2 linked regions of the Adhaeribacter arboris genome follow. The protein of the gene in region 1 interacts with the protein of each later gene in a pairwise test. Links are inferred from orthologs where the notes say so. Each region holds a gene or a part of one and is shown in the gene's direction. Other genes may lie near its edges.

Region 1 (7,896 bases):
TGGTGTTACGGCTAATTCCGTATTACCCTGGCTAGATTCCGGTTTGATATTGGTAACATAATATACGTTATCCTGATAATCGTAATTGGTAAATTCCGTACCCAGGTAATCAGCGCCAATAATGTAGGCATTTGGAATAATGCTGCCGCTAGCATTCACCGCCTTCCAGACCCGCATACCAATTTTATTTTCGAAGTTTTTAGCCCGATCGGAATAAGCCGTACCTACTTTAAAGCCAAAGGCCCCACTCGGGCTGAAAGATCCCTGGGCGATTTCCGCAGAAGATCCGGTTTCTCTGGGTAATAAAGACTGGCTATCTAAGAAATAATGAGCGGTTGCAATCTTTACGGAATTCGTATTTTTGGGGTACCAGGCAATTTTTTCGCCATAATAGCAGCAGCCATGGTAAGCGCCCAGTTGGGTAACCGTAACCGGTTTACTACCATCGGCCCGCACGAAGTTGGCCGATAAAATTTCATCGGAATTTGGAACGGTATAATTTCCATCGCTATCTCCATCGTGTTGCGCGTAGCCGGTTTCCGTAGTAAAACCAAAAGCATCAATAATTTCCTGCGCCCAAGGTTCCCGGTTGCCTTCCCCGGTTCTTTGCCATAAGCCATGCAGCTTTACAATTTTAGACGGAGCAGATTTATCGTTAGAAGAAATCGTTAACTGATCGTGCAGCACCTTCACCCGGGTAGCCTGGTCTTTAGCAATAAATTCTACTGTGGTCTCAATGGAACCTCCGGCACTAATAGAAATGGGCAAAGCTTTAGGTAACGTAATTTTCCAGCGGGAAGTACTCGACAAAGTAAATTTACTAAGAGTAAGAGTACCGGAGCCCCGGTTATAAATTTTAAGTTTTACCTTATCGTGGTTGGCATTGTAAGGCGTGTAGGTACCGTCTTCGTTCTTGCGGCGCCACGGATTTTGAACCCGGGAAAGCACCATTTCGTCAGCAGCAGGAAATTTATCGGTATTTTCTACGGCAATTGTTTGTGCGGCCACATCCTGATAACTGAAACTTTCGAGTATAAGGAATAAGCTAAAGAAAAAGTAAACTAAAGGTTTTGATTGGAATAATAAAGGAAAAGTAGAACGCTTTTTCATGTGTAAAGTAAGCTGGTGTAATCTAATTAGTTATAAGTATTAAAACATACAAATCAATAGTATTTCTAAATTTACATTAGAAAGGTGGAGAAGTAGAATTGATTACCAGTCATTATTGATAAGTAAAAAACAGTGTTTCGAAAATTTTTAAGGCAGAACAGCTTTTTTGACTTAAAATTAACCGGAGAGATTAGGCGCGTTAAATAAGTTTTCGGGTTTAGTATAAATTATTCGTTATAAGAGTTTCTAATCAGTTTATATAAGTTAACAGTTTTGTGGAATATTTAGGAAGTTTACGCATACTATTAGACTTATGCAAGTATTATTGTAATTAATTATAGTTTCTTTATAATATATTAAATAATAGAAGTAAATAAGTTGAATTTTGATGGTTGAAGCTCAGTTATTTATGACTACTTGCGGTACGGTTTTTAGAACCAAAAGGAAGCTTTGCGGAAATAAAATTTTTCAATTATCTACTTTTCTATTTATCGTATGATAGGGGGAAAACCTTCTGACTGATTATATTAATTGTATTCTATATTTATTGCAGAATTGCTATTAAGCTAAAATTTTATATTAATCCTATTTTATTTTCTTCGCTTGCCTTACTATTTACGCGTAGTTTTAGCCCAGCTTTTCCTTTTAAGCTAAGGCAAATACCAATTTAATGGGCCGATTTAGTTGTAAAAGTTTTGGTGTAGTTTTTCGCCGGAATGCTTACCGTATATTTCTTTCCGTTTGGTTCTACCGTCATTTTTATAAAATTGGCCTGGCAGTTTTCTTTTAGGTTGGCAATAAAATCAGGGCTGGTATTATAGAGCGAATCGGCGCGCACATTTTTGTGAAGCTGAAAGCTTGCTTGCAAGGAGGGAATACTTTTTAAAGTAGCCACGGTTTCGGGTCCACAACCTTTGCGCGGACCGTTGTTCATAATGGCTACTACTGGGGCTAAAGTTTTCACGAGCGCGGGGTTATTACTCTGATCCAAGCCATGGTGATTTACCTGGTAAACATCCACGGTGCCCACTAAATTTTCCGGACATACCAAAGTTTTCTCCACGTTCCAGGTTAGATCGCCCCCGTCAAAAAAGCGGAACGGACCATAATCCAGTACTAGCACGGTACTATTGGCATTGTCGGAGGTATCAGTTGGCTTATCCGTTACTTCGCAATTAACGTTTAAGGATTTAGACTTACTTATGGGAGTAAAATTTTTGTTAAAACCTAATAAACGGAGGCTCAATTTAGAAAAGCCCGCGGGCAAATTTTTCAGATTTAGGAATTGGTTTGGCTGCAATGGCGATCGTTTTTTCACTATCATGTCGCGGTACGGCTGAATGCGGCTGGCAAACTCTTTATCTTCCCGCAACCTATCCGGAATGCCTTTATCGTGCGCTTCTATAAGAGGTAGTTTTTTTGCTAATGCCGCTGCCCCACCGTAATGATCGATGTGCCAGTGGGTAGTTATTAAATGGTCAATTTGATTTAATCCGGCTACTTCTTTTGCAACGTGGTAAATTCTATCGGCATCGCGGTTCCCGGGGTTGCCCGAATCTATCAGCACCGACTCGCCGGCGGGGGTTACAATTAAAGTAGCAGCGCCTCCTTCTACGTCTATCCAATAAAAAGTTAAATTTTGTTCTTGTTTTTTATTCTTACCAGGGTCTAAACCGCCCGCCAGATTAGTAGCCGCAAGCGCCATTGGTTTAGGCGAAGAACAAATTTGGAGCGGCAAAGCAATTAAAGCCAAGCCTAAAAATCGGGAAACAGCTTTCTTCATAACTAAGCGGCGCACTTTATGTAACACATGTATCAAGGTATTAGATATTAGCAGAAAATCCTATATAGTTAACCCGATTAAGAACCTGCTAATGCTTTTCCTACTAATCGTTGAGCTTCTCCGGACATAGGTAAAGTAAGAGCTATTTGCTGACCGCGCGGAGTCATCTTACGCCAGGTTTTTTGCACAATATCCACTACTTTTTCTTCTTCGTGCTGACGGGCAAAGTCGAGGAAATAATTTTCCAGAAATACCAAACAAACAATATCTTCCAGCAATTGAACTTCGGGGTCAATCTTTAACTGCCGCTTTAAAACCAGAAACTGAACCCTTTCGATAATTTCCGGGTCGTAACCCACTTCCTGCAATACCTGACTGGCCAAATCGGCGTGGTACTTCCGCAAGGTATTACGCCATTTATTATAACCCGCTAAATCCATAGCATAGTCGCGGCGCGGAATAGTCCAGCGGCGTAGGTGCTGGCACCGTGCGGCTAGCTGCAAGGCCTCTGAAGGATTAGGCTCTACTTGAAACAACCAGTCCGTCATGCGCTGAGCATACAATAATTCTTTGGGGTAAATTTTATCCTTGTAAACTTCCGTATTTGGATCTTCGCTGTTTAAGGCATCAAAACGGGCAATGGCCGCGTTAAACCGCTGTTGGTCCGTGCGCATAAATAATATTTAAAGTTTATTCGTTAAAGTTAATTATTTTCCGGTAATCGCTGTTAGCGTGGTAGTACAAACCTGCCTTTGGTTTAGGAATAAGTTTGTATTTTTGTGAGGCATGTTACGAAATACCCCTACCCTTCTTACCAGTAAATTAATCCTCGGCGTTGACCCGGGCACCAATGTAATGGGTTACAGCATTATTGAGGTAAATGGTTCTAAAGTGAAAGTACTGGAGTACGATGCTCTTTCGTTTAAAAATGCCCCCAATCATGCCGTTAAATTAAAGCGTATTTTTGATAACACTATCTTACTAATCCAAAAATACCTGCCCGATGAAATGGCTATTGAAGCTCAGTTTTATTCGAATAACGTGCAAAGCATGTTGAAACTGGGCCGGGCCCAGGGGGTAGCCATTGCCGCCGCTTTATCCCGCGACATTCCGTACGTGGAATATGCCCCCAAACGGATAAAACAATCTATCACCGGGAACGGGAATGCTTCAAAAGAACAAGTAGCGCTCATGTTAGGCCAAATTTTAAAATTGCCCACCGACTCTCCTAAATTGTTTGATGCTACCGATGCTTTGGCCGTAGCTATGTGCCATCATTATCAGAAAGGCATTAACACCCAGGCCGGTACCAAATCCTGGAAAAGCTTTATTACCGACAATCCCGGGCGAGTAAAGTAGATTTAAATTTTTGTTCAAATTCCGAATTTTACTTCACGCCTGAAATGAAAAAGCCTGGCTGAAAATTCATTTCCAACCAGGCACTAATCTTAAAGAAACAAATCAGCAATCCTTAGCTAATTAATTTTAGCCTTTTACATTGCTTTTATTTTGTAAAAATAATTTTGGTGGTTTGGGTTTTGGCAGGAGTATGTAGGCGCAGCAAGTACAAGCCAGCCGCTTGCTGGACTGAAGGCTGCCATTGGAATTGGTAGTTTTTCCCCGCTTCCGCTTGCCCCTGAAACAAAGTTGTTACTCTCTGCCCCTGGCTATTGTACACTTGCAGGCTGACTGGCCCGGATTCGGTTAGAGCCAGGCTCACCTGCAGGTGCTCCGTGAACGGATTCGGTCGTACTTGTAAGCGGGTTTCTGTGCTTTCCCTCACATTTATGCGAGCAACTGTACTCTCCCGGTTGGCCGTAACGGCAGTGGTTTCTTCGACTGCCGGAGCTTCCTGGCCAGAAAGGGCTACTTGCACCAACCAGTAATCCTGCTTTCCCTGACTCGGCTGGCTTTTATCCCCGCTGATGCCCGATTCAGTGCGTCCTCCGAGTAAATACCCGCCTTCCGGCGTGGCTACCAGGTTGCGCAGCTCTTCGATGCCTACTCCACCGTACCGCTGGTCCCATTGCTTATTGCCATTGCTACTGATTTTAACAATCCAGTAATCCGTACTGCCTCTGCTGTTCTGACTTTTATGCCCGCTGCGGGGTGAATCAGATTTACCGCCCAGCAAATACCCTCCATCCCTGGTCCGGATCACCGAACGCAACTCATCGTCGAGGCTGCCACCAAAGCGCCGGTCCCAGAGTTTTTCTCCCTCACCGTTGATGACGACTAGCCAGTAATCTTTTCCGCCCTGGCTCGCTTGGCTCTTATCGCCGCTTAGGCCCGAATGACTATACCCGCCTAAATAAAAGGAGCCGTTCGACAATCGTCCCATCGAAAACAGATGGTCTTTATCGCTACCGCCAAAACGGCGGTCCCAGATTTTGTTTCCCGCTTCGTCCAGGCGCACCACCCAGTAGTCTTCTCCGCCCCGGCTTAACTGACTGCGATCGCCGCTTAAACCCGATGCCGAAGCTCCTCCCAAGAGGTAGCCTCCGTCGGGGGTCAGGGTAAAGTTTTCCAGGTTGTCGTTGAGATTGCCGCCAAAGCGCCGGTCCCAGAGCTTAGTACCGGCCGCATTAATTTTGATTACCCAGTAGTCCCGCCCACCTTGGGAGCCTTGCGTTTTATCGCCGCTGGCCGGGGAAGAGCTGTAGCCCGCTACGAAGTACTCGCCCGTGGGTAGTTGACTGATTTTACTTAGCTCATCGTAGCTGCTGCCCCCATAGCGTTTGTCCCATTGCTTGGTTCCGGTGCTGTTGATTTTCACCAACCAGTAATCCCGATCGCCCCGGCTGTTTTGGGTTTTATCCCCGCCGCTGGGCGAATCGGAACTTCCCCCTAAAAGATAGCCGCCGTCGAGAGTGGGAATTAAGCGATTGAGGTAGTCGTTACCGGTTCCGCCATAGCGTTTGTCCCATTGTTTGTTGCCTTGCGCATCGATTTTGACGATCCAATAATCAATGCTGCCGCGGCTGGGCTGGCTCTTGTCGCCGGTATCTTCGGAATCGGTGTACCCCCAATGAGGTACCCGCCATCGGTGGTTCGGATAAGGTCGGTATAACTATCCCGACCCGAACCTCCATAGCGCTTGTCCCAGGCGGCATAGATGGAGGGATTCGTAATGGTAATGATATAATCTTCCGTTTCCCCGTAGTCAAATTCAGTACAGGATTGATCGCTGGTAACTTCGGTAGCAAAATGCGAGCGAACCCGCAACCGGTGCTGGCCAGCCGTAGCGCTGGCCGGAATAACAACTCTACCGGTATAATCATCGGAGACAATCGGCGAACTAAACACAAATTCTCCGGGATCATCAAAATCATTATCGCTATTATAATCAATCCACGCCCCAAAGCCTTGCTCAAAATCACCGGTGAGGGAAGCCTGTACGGTAATAGGATAGGCCTGGTCGCGGGTTACAGTAGTCGTATATTTTCCGGTGGGAGCATAACTACTATAGCCATTGCCTTGGGCATCGCACCCCGAAGCATTATTAGATAAAGTATTAAAATTAAAACTCTGAATAATATTTAAATCATCGCAGCCATACGTAATTACCGGAATGCAATTTACTTCTTGGAGTTTTACCAGCCAATAATCAACCAGGCCTTTTTTCGCCCCACTTTTATCATTCCCCATTCCGGAATCAGACCACCCGCCCAATAAAACTTCGCCGGATTTAGTAGCCAGAATACTAGTTAAATAATCTCTACCCGCACCCGAAATATACTTTTCCCAAATGGTATTACCAGAACTGTTTACTTTTGCTACCCAATAATCATCTACGTCATTGGTTTCATCGGTAGGATTACCGCCGCCCGCTAAAAATCCACCATCGGAAGTAGGAATTAAAGAAGTAACGACGTGACTGGTACCGTTCAGAACTTTATCTAAAATTTTATTACCATTACTATCTATTTTAACTAACCAATATTCGCCAATACCCACTTCAAACCAACCTTGGGTATCGGTTTTATCGCCTTCCGGAAAAGAATAAGAGAGGCCGCCTAATAAATAACTGCCATCAGCGGTAGCGACTAAAGCTTCGAGGTCGTCCGAAGATTTACCCCCAAACCGTTTATCCCAGATTTTATTTCCGGTACTGTTAATTTTTACGACCCAATAATCTGCCTGAGCCCCTCCCCAAACTGGTTCACTTTTATCACCTCCTACGCCGGAGCTCGATGATCCGGCTAATAAATAATGGCCATCCGGAGTAATTACCAAGGATTTAAATACATCGTTCCCCGAGCCGCCAAAGCGTTTATCCCAGATTTTATTGCCATCTTCATCAATTTTTAAAATCCAATAATCATTACCTCCCCGGCTCGCCTGAGTTTTATCGCCGTTTAATCCCGAATTAGAATAGCCGCCCAGAATAAATCCACCTCCGGGAGTTGCCACCAGCGCTTTCAGCACATCGTTGCCGCTACCGCCATACCGTTGATCCCACAATTTGGTGCCGTCGGCATTAATTTTTATTATCCAGAAATCCTGGCCTCCTCGGCCCGCCTGCGTTACATCACCACTAAAACCCGAGGATGATGTACCACCTAGTACATAACCGCCGTCGGAGGTATTAACTACTACCTGCAAGTTTTCTTCACCGGAACCACCGTAGCGTTTATCCCAAAGTTTATTACCTCTGGTATTCGTACTTACTAGCCAAAAATCATAACTTCCCCGGCGTCCCTGGGTTTTATCATTCCCCATGCTAGAGTTTGATCGTCCACCCAGTAAATAGCCATTATTGGTAGTAATCACGCTTTGCAGGTAAGAGGAGCCGTACGTTTGCGTACTGGTGTTTGTAATTACTCCTCCATACGTCTGGTCCCATTCTTTACTTTGCGCGTATGCTCCCCTCGCTAAATAAATGGTAAGCAGAAGCGTAATAGCGAGCCCGCGACGCCAGTAACTTAAAGTAGCTAAAAAAGAGAAAAGCATTTGGATACGGTGAAAAGTTACTTTCATACAGTTTGAGTTAAAAGTTAAGT
Region 2 (8,013 bases), 4.2 Mb from region 1 along the record:
ACACGGTTCATTTAGCTGATACTACTCACCTGGAAGAAATTTTAGGCTTAGCCTTACCGGATTCTGTTCCTATGGTTACAAACGATCTTATCATGGATCGGCTTAGCTGTTTGCAGAAAGAAATTCCATTGCATTTTAATCCCTACGTGCGGGGCTTTGTTGATTATTTTACCATTCGGAACCGGAAGTATTCTCGCCGGGTATTATCCCGCGAGAATATTTACTTCCCTTTGTTTGAGCAATATCTGGCCAAGTATAACCTTCCGAATGAACTTAAATATTTAGCGGTAGTAGAATCTGCATTGATACCTAGGGCGGTTTCCCATGCGGCTGCCGTAGGTTTGTGGCAATTTATTCCCTCCGCTGCCTCTGATTATAAGTTAAAAATAGATACGTATATCGATGAACGCATGGACCCGGAAAAAGCTACGGATGCGGCTTGCCGGTATTTACGTAACCTGCACCGCATGTTTGGCGGTAACTGGGAACTTGCTTTAGCCGCTTATAATTGTGGCCCGGGCAACGTTCGTAAAGCCATTAAACGGGCGGGCGGTCAAGCTGATTTTTGGGCTATTTTCCCGTTTTTACCGAAAGAAACGCGGGGCTACGTACCTTCTTTAACGGCCATCATTTACACCATGAACCACGCCGTGGATCATGAAATACAGCCGGACACTTTACTATACGCCACGGCTACGGATACCATTTTAATCAATCAATCGCTGGATTTAAAGAAGTTATCCCAGCAACTTAGTTTAGACGCAGAAGAGTTACCTAAATTAAACCCGGAAGTTAAAAAAGCTATTTTGCCGGTAAATGTTCGTAATTACCCTTTAAAAGTACCTGCTACTCACAAAACCCTACTGGCTGCAAATCGCACTTTAATTCTGGATTCCTGCAAATTGCCGGACCTTGTACCGCCCTCTTACCAAAATATTCTGATTGCTAAAAAAGTTGTTACTCCAATAGCCCCTTTGGCAACTACTCTCCCGGATTCAGCGGCAACTGATTCTGTTTGGCAGAAAAAGGAGTATATTGTAGCTGCCGGTGATAATTTAACGCGCATTGCCAACCGCCATAACATATCCGTAGAACAGCTGCGTACCTGGAATAATCTTAGCCCGAAACAGAAGTTGTTAGCCCGGCAAAAATTAATACTATTTACCTCTGCTGCTCAAGACCATTTATTAGCGAGTAATTCTTCTAACCAAACAAACGTAGCAGAAGCCCACGAAGTTAAAGTACCGGTAAAAACAGCATCTGCCCGTAAGACTGCGAATAATAAAAAATCTTTATCACGGGTAAAATTGGTGCATACCGTACAACCGAACGATACTTTATGGAGCATCTCCCGCCGCTATAACGATATACCGGTAGAGAAAATTAAAAAACTAAACCGTCTTAAGACAAATAGCTTAAAACCAGGCATGAAACTGGTAATAAGTTAATCTTAAGCAGGCTTTATTGTAAACAAAAATATCAGGCCGCGTGACCTGATATTTTTGTTTACAACCAACTATTTAACGCAAAAATCTAAATCCATTCTGGTTAACGCATAACTATTTAAAGTAAATAGTTTAAACGCCTGCTTTTGCTTAATTTTACTTAAATACAAAAGTCTGCTTGTTTCGTTATCTACCAGACTCGGTTAAAATTTTTCTGTTATGATTAAAATAAATAAACAAGACGCGCTGAATTACCACCAAATGGGTCAACCAGGAAAAATAGAGGTGGTACCTACCAAAATGCTTTCCTCCCAAATAGATTTAGCTTTGGCCTATTCGCCGGGGGTAGCAGAGCCATGTAAGGAAATTGCTCTTAATAAAGAAGACGCTTATAAGTATACTTCTAAAGGCAACTTAGTGGGCGTTATCACCAATGGAACAGCTGTATTAGGTCTTGGCAATATTGGCCCGGAAGCTTCTAAACCCGTAATGGAAGGCAAAGGAGTATTATTTAAGAAATTTGCGGGTATCGACGTTTTTGATATTGAAATAGATTGCACCGACCCGGATGAGTTTATTCGGATTGTGCGTTCCCTGGAACCCACTTTTGGTGGCATTAACTTAGAAGATATTAAAGCCCCGGAAAGTTTTAAAATTGAGGTGGCTTTAAAAGAGCAAATGAAAATTCCGGTTATGCACGACGACCAGCACGGCACGGCTATTATTTCCAGCGCCGCTTTGCTAAACGCCCTGGAACTGGTAGGCAAAAAAATACAGAAAATCAAAATTGTAATGAACGGGGCGGGTGCCGCGGCTATTGCCTGCGCTAAATTATACCTGGCCTTAGGTGCAAAAATTGATAATATCGTCATGTTTGACAAAGACGGTATTATCAATCCGGAACGGAACGATTTAGATATTTACCGCGCGCAGTTTGTTACTACCCGTAAAATTACCACTTTAGCCGAAGCTATGACCGGAGCAGACGTATTTATTGGCCTTTCGGCGGGGAATGTGCTGCCGCCGGAGTACGTAAAATTAATGGCGAAGAACCCTATTATTTTTGCCTTAGCCAATCCTGACCCGGAAATTCCCTACGAAACGGCTATGGCCGTACGAAGCGATTTAATTATGGCTACTGGTCGTTCGGACCATCCGAACCAGGTAAATAATGTGCTGGGGTTTCCTTACATTTTCAGAGGAGCCCTCGATGTACGGGCTACAGAAATAAACGAAGCAATGAAATTAGCGGCCGTACGTGCCTTATCGGAATTAGCGAAAGAACCGGTGCCCGAAATAATTAATAAAGCTTACGCCGATAAAGCTATTGCTTTCGGCCGCGATTACTTAATTCCGAAGCCATTAGATCCGCGCTTAATTACCACTGTTTCGCCAGCGGTAGCCAAAGCGGCTATGGACTCTGGCGTGGCTAAACATCCGATTCACGATTGGGTAAAATACGATCAGGAGTTACAGGAGCGCATTGGCATTAATCAAAAGTTGATGACCCGCATTATTAATCAAGCTAAAACCAACCCCAAACGTATTGTATTTGCCGAAGCGGACCATTATAAAATTTTAAAAGCCGCCCAGATTGTACTGGACCAAAAAATTGCGCAGCCTATATTATTAGGTAACCAAAAAAGAATTGAAGCATTAATTACCGAAAATGCTTTGGATTTAGAAGGCGCTATTATTATTGATCCGTCTAAAGAAGCCAAAAAACGGGAGAAATTTGCGCGAGTTTTCTACGAGAAACGCAAGCGCAAAGGCATTACCTTGTTTGATGCCCGGAAATTAGTCAAAGGTCGTACTTACTTTGGCGCTTTAATGGTAGAAACCAACGAAGCCGATGCCTTAATTTCCGGATTAACCAAAGATTATTCTCAAACCATTTTGCCGGCACTGCAAATTATTGGCGTAGAAGAAAACGTGAACCGGGTAGCGGGTATGTACATTATCCAAAACAAAAAAGAACCATATTTTTTAGCCGATACTACGGTAAATATTAATCCAACGGCCGAAGAAATGGTAGATATTATTGGCTTAACCGCTAGGGCAGTGCGTTTTTTCGACGTGGAACCTAGGATGGCCATACTATCCTACTCCAATTTTGGCTCTAACCGCGGCGATGTACCGAACAAAACTATATTAGCTACCAAGTTGGCAAAAGAGCGCTATCCTAGCTTACTTATAGACGGGGAAATGCAGGCCAACACGGCTGTAAATAAAAATTTACTACAAGAACATTATCCGTTCAGTGATCTGGCTGAAAAAGGTGCAAATACCTTAATTTTTCCGGATTTAACTTCGGGTAATATTGCTTATAAACTACTCCAGGAAATTGGCGAAGCCGAAACGATAGGTCCGATTTTAATGGGTATGCATAAGCCCGTACATATTTTGCAGCTTGGTTCTTCTACCCGTGACATTGTAAATATGATTGCTATTGCCGTAGTAGATGCGCAAAATCACGAAAGCCGCAGTAACCAAAAAGCTTCTTTGCCTGAGGCTATAGCGGGTAAAATTGGCTCCTTAGTTTAAAGTAACGAACTGGTTATTAGCGAATAACGCAACTTTTGCTTTCCACTTTTCACCAAACTATTTACTTATCTGCATTTTTTACTTTAGAATAAATACGTAAATTCTGGCTCGTAAGCACGTAGTTTTTGTAATAACCTCGCATAATTGTTGCTGAGGGCTAATTTTTCTTTTATGATTGCATACATCGACGGCAAACTGACTTATAAAGACCCCACTTACGTGATAATTGAAGTGGGCGGAATTGGTTATCAAATTAAAATTTCTTTAAATACCTATGCTGGCTTAGCCGAAGGCGAACGCTGTAAGTTATTTACTTTTTTGCATATCAAAGAAGATGCCCATACCTTGTATGGTTTTAGCGAATTGGCTGAAAAAAATATTTTTTTGCATCTTATCTCTATTTCCGGCGTGGGACCTAATACAGGTCTTATGATTTTATCTTCGTTAAGTGTACCCGAAATTCAGCAAGCCATTGTACGCGAAGACGTTAGAACAATTCAAAGAATCAAAGGAATTGGCGCAAAAACAGCCCAGCGGCTCATTCTGGAATTAAAAGATAAATTAAAAAAAGATGTACTAATAGATCAGGCAAACGTTTCAGCGGCGCCACACAATACGAATCAAAATGAGGCGTTATCTGCTTTGATTACCTTAGGTTTTGCCCGAACCGTTGCCGAAAAAACGCTGGATGCCATTATTAAGCGCGAAGGCAGCCACCTAACGGTGGAGGAATATATCAAATTAGCATTAAAATCTTCCTGAAGTTAAAATTTTACATTCCGCTTGAATAAAAGTAAACACCACGTAATAATTGCGTCCGTTGCGGTTGTTACCCTATTCGGTTGGCTTTCGGAAGCTGGAACAGTAGCCGGAAATTCTTCTTTCAACTTGAATCTACTCCGGCAATTAGTAGCTGATACCATCATTACCGATACTACCACAAGCGAAAGGTATCGTAAATCACGCCGCCCTGATTTCCGACCGAAAGATCGGGTGGGTGATCCATTTTCTAACCGTACTTCCCGTTCGCCTTTATTACTTAAAAATCCGGACAATGTTAACCTAAACGTAGACCTGGATGATAGCCTGCGTTATTTTGAAATTAAGGAAAAAGTAGGCGACTTAAATTTCCGAAATCCTACCCTCATGACGTATGAGGAATATACCAAATATCAACAGCAGCAAGCTATACGTAATTACTGGCGCAGTAAAGCCGAAGGAGGCGTTACCGGCGAAAAAGCGTCGGGCCGTTCTTTATTAAGCCCTAAAATACCCGTCGTAAGCCCCTTATTCAACCGCATTTTTGGGGGTGATTTTGTCGATATTCAAACAAATGGTAACGCGGGTCTTAAATTCGGAGCTCGGTTTAGCCGTAATTTTAATCAATCCTTACCCTTACGGCGGCAGCGAACCGGTGATTTTGAATTTGATCAGAATTTAGCCATAAACGTTACCGGCCGGATTGGGGAAAAACTTAAACTTAATTTCAACTGGGATACCAAAGCCAATTTTGAGTTTGAGAACAACATCAAAATGGATTATACGGGTTTCGAAGAAGAAATTATCCGCAAAATTGAAGCGGGTAACGTAAGCTTGCCCTTAAATAATAGTCTGATAAGCGGCGCCCAAAATTTATTCGGCGTAAAAGCGCAATTACAATTCGGCCGTTTGGGGGTAACTACGGTTATGTCGAACGTGCGGGGGCGTACCGATCAGATAAATATTCAGAATGGTGCCCAGAACCGACCCTTCGAAATTAAAGTCGATCAGTACGAGCGCGACCGGCATTATTTTCTTTCCCAATTCTTTCGCGACCGCTACGATCGTTCTTTACGCGACTTGCCCCAGCTTAAATCCGGTATTACCATCCGTCGTCTGGAAGTATACATAACCAACGATAACCGGTCCACCGAAAATTTGCGCAACGTAGTTACCCTAATGGATTTGGCCGAGGCCGACACTACCAAAACTTTACGGGACGAGTTGATTTTTAAACCTGGTACCGCACTTACCGCTCCAGCCAGTAATGATGCTAATAACTTATACAGCCGGATAAATGGTAACCGAAATAATAATACCGTAGATGAAACTTTGCAGGGTGCAGTCCTGAAGCTTCAGAAAACCGTTGACTTTGAACACGTACGGGCCCGCCGCCTCGATCCGAAAGAATATAAATTTAATCCGGAGTTAGGTTACATTTCTCTTAATATTCAGATGTTACCCGAGCAGGTGCTGGGAGTAGCTTACGAATATACTTTAAATGGCCGCGTGTACCGCGTGGGTGAACTACAGGACGATTACCAAAACGTGAACGACAACGAGGCAATATTCCTGAAAATGCTTAAGTCTACGAATCCAGCCCTGACTTTTCCTACCTGGGATCTGATGATGAAGAACGTTTATTCGCTCAACGCCAACCAGATTACCCGCGAAGGATTTCAAATGAGTATTATCTACAAAGATGATGAAACCGGGGTAGATATTACCAGTTTAAAAGAAGGCAGAAACATTCAGAACGTACCGCTGATAGAAGTATTTAACCTGGATAAAGTAAATACCAACAACGACGCGCCGCCGGACGGTAACTTCGACTTTTTAACCGGGCTAACGATTGATCCGGAAAATGGACGAATTTTCTTCCCCGAGGTAGAGCCGTTTGGTTCTTATCTGCAAAGTAAATTTACGGCCGGCGAAGAAAACCTGGTACAGAAATACGTTTATCAGGAACTCTACGATCAAACGCAAAGCGATGCGCAGCAAATTACGAATAAAGCTAAGTTTTTCTTAAAAGGTCGTTATCAAGCGAGCGCGACCGACGAAATTGCCCTGCCGGGTATTCAGGTTGCGGAAGGTTCGGTCCGCGTACGATCTGGCGGCAATTTACTCACCGAAGGCGTAGATTACCGGGTGGATTATGCTCTAGGCCGCGTTAAAATTTTAAACCCGAGTTATTTGAATTCGGCGAGTAACCTGGCAGTAGAATTTGAAAAAGCGGAAATTATTAACCCGCAGCCGCGCGCTATGGTGGGCGCTCGCTTCGATTATACCTTAAACCGCGATATTGGCATTGGCGCTACTTTATTGCATCTCGGCGAAACTCCCTACAACAATAACCGCGTGAGCCTTGGGGATGAGCCAAGTAACAATACCATTTACGGTTTAGATATCAACCTGAAAAAAGAATCCCGGCTTTTAACCACCCTAACAGATAAATTACCTTTTATTCAAACCAAAGAACCTTCGGCAATAGCTTTTAACGCTGAGTTTGCGCAATTGCTACCGGCTAAGTCCAAATTAAAGGGAGAAGATGGAGTTTCTTATATCGATGATTTTGAAGGGGCGGAGTCGTCCTATTCTCTTTCCAGCAGCACCAATACCAATAACTGGCGACTGGCTGCTACTCCCACACCTCTTATTGGCGGCCGAACCGGTTTAGCCTACGCCGACAACCGCGCCCATTTAGCTTGGTACACCATCGACCAGGGAGTGTACTACCGCAACGGTAACCAGCATCCTAATAATATCGGCGATGCCGATTTACGAAATCACTATGTAAGGGGTATTAATCGGAAAGAAATTTTTCCAAACCGGGATTTAGATGCGGTAAACAACTATGAATATCCATTTGATCTCGCTTATTATCCGGCGGAACGCGGACAGTATAATTACAACCAAAACGTAAGCGCGGACGGCAAATTCTTACCTAACAGAGCAAATCCAGTCGATAATTGGGCGGGTATTAGTCGGGAAATAACCTTCGATACCGATTTTGATAACGCTAATATCGAATACCTGGAATTCTGGATGATGGATCCGTTCTTAAAAGTTACCAATCCAAATACTGAATTAGCCAATATTGCTGATCAGGATGGCCCAAATGGCGAAGCCAATGATAAACCGAATACTACCGGTGGTGAGTTGGTTTTTAACTTAGGTAACATTTCCGAAGATTTATTAAAAGACCAAAACCGTTACGAGTTCGAGAATGGCTTGCCCACGGAAGCTTCTAATGGTAATATTAGTA

What was found.
Region 2: the proteins of ruvC (region 1) and ruvA interact in binary tests that used the Escherichia coli proteins (3 or more experiments, as listed by UniProt). The link is inferred for Adhaeribacter arboris from one-to-one orthologs.

What each region holds. Positions count from the first base shown.
Region 1 is NZ_PYFT01000001.1:1,723,452-1,731,347, forward strand. The notes cover bases 2,763-5,465. They hold ruvC (crossover junction endodeoxyribonuclease RuvC), read left to right. Parts: upstream 2,763-3,679; coding sequence 3,680-4,252; downstream 4,253-5,465. Other genes in these bases: AHMF7605_RS07100 (ComEC/Rec2 family competence protein), read right to left, coding at 2,763-2,893; AHMF7605_RS07105 (DUF4202 domain-containing protein), read right to left, coding at 2,971-3,567; AHMF7605_RS07115 (T9SS type A sorting domain-containing protein), read right to left, coding at 4,398-5,465. In the rest of the region: AHMF7605_RS07095 (malectin domain-containing carbohydrate-binding protein), read right to left, coding at 1-1,110; more of AHMF7605_RS07100, read right to left, coding at 1,778-2,762; more of AHMF7605_RS07115, read right to left, coding at 5,466-5,669; AHMF7605_RS07120 (GEVED domain-containing protein), read right to left, coding at 5,771-7,873.
Region 2 is NZ_PYFT01000001.1:5,876,167-5,884,179, reverse strand. The notes cover bases 3,136-5,955. They hold ruvA (Holliday junction branch migration protein RuvA), read left to right. Parts: upstream 3,136-4,160; coding sequence 4,161-4,751; downstream 4,752-5,955. Other genes in these bases: sov (T9SS outer membrane translocon Sov/SprA), read left to right, coding at 4,773-5,955; AHMF7605_RS23900 (NADP-dependent malic enzyme), read left to right, coding at 3,136-3,989. In the rest of the region: AHMF7605_RS23905 (lytic transglycosylase domain-containing protein), read left to right, coding at 1-1,448; more of AHMF7605_RS23900, read left to right, coding at 1,665-3,135; more of sov, read left to right, coding at 5,956-8,013. UniProt on the Escherichia coli protein: The RuvA-RuvB-RuvC complex processes Holliday junction (HJ) DNA during genetic recombination and DNA repair.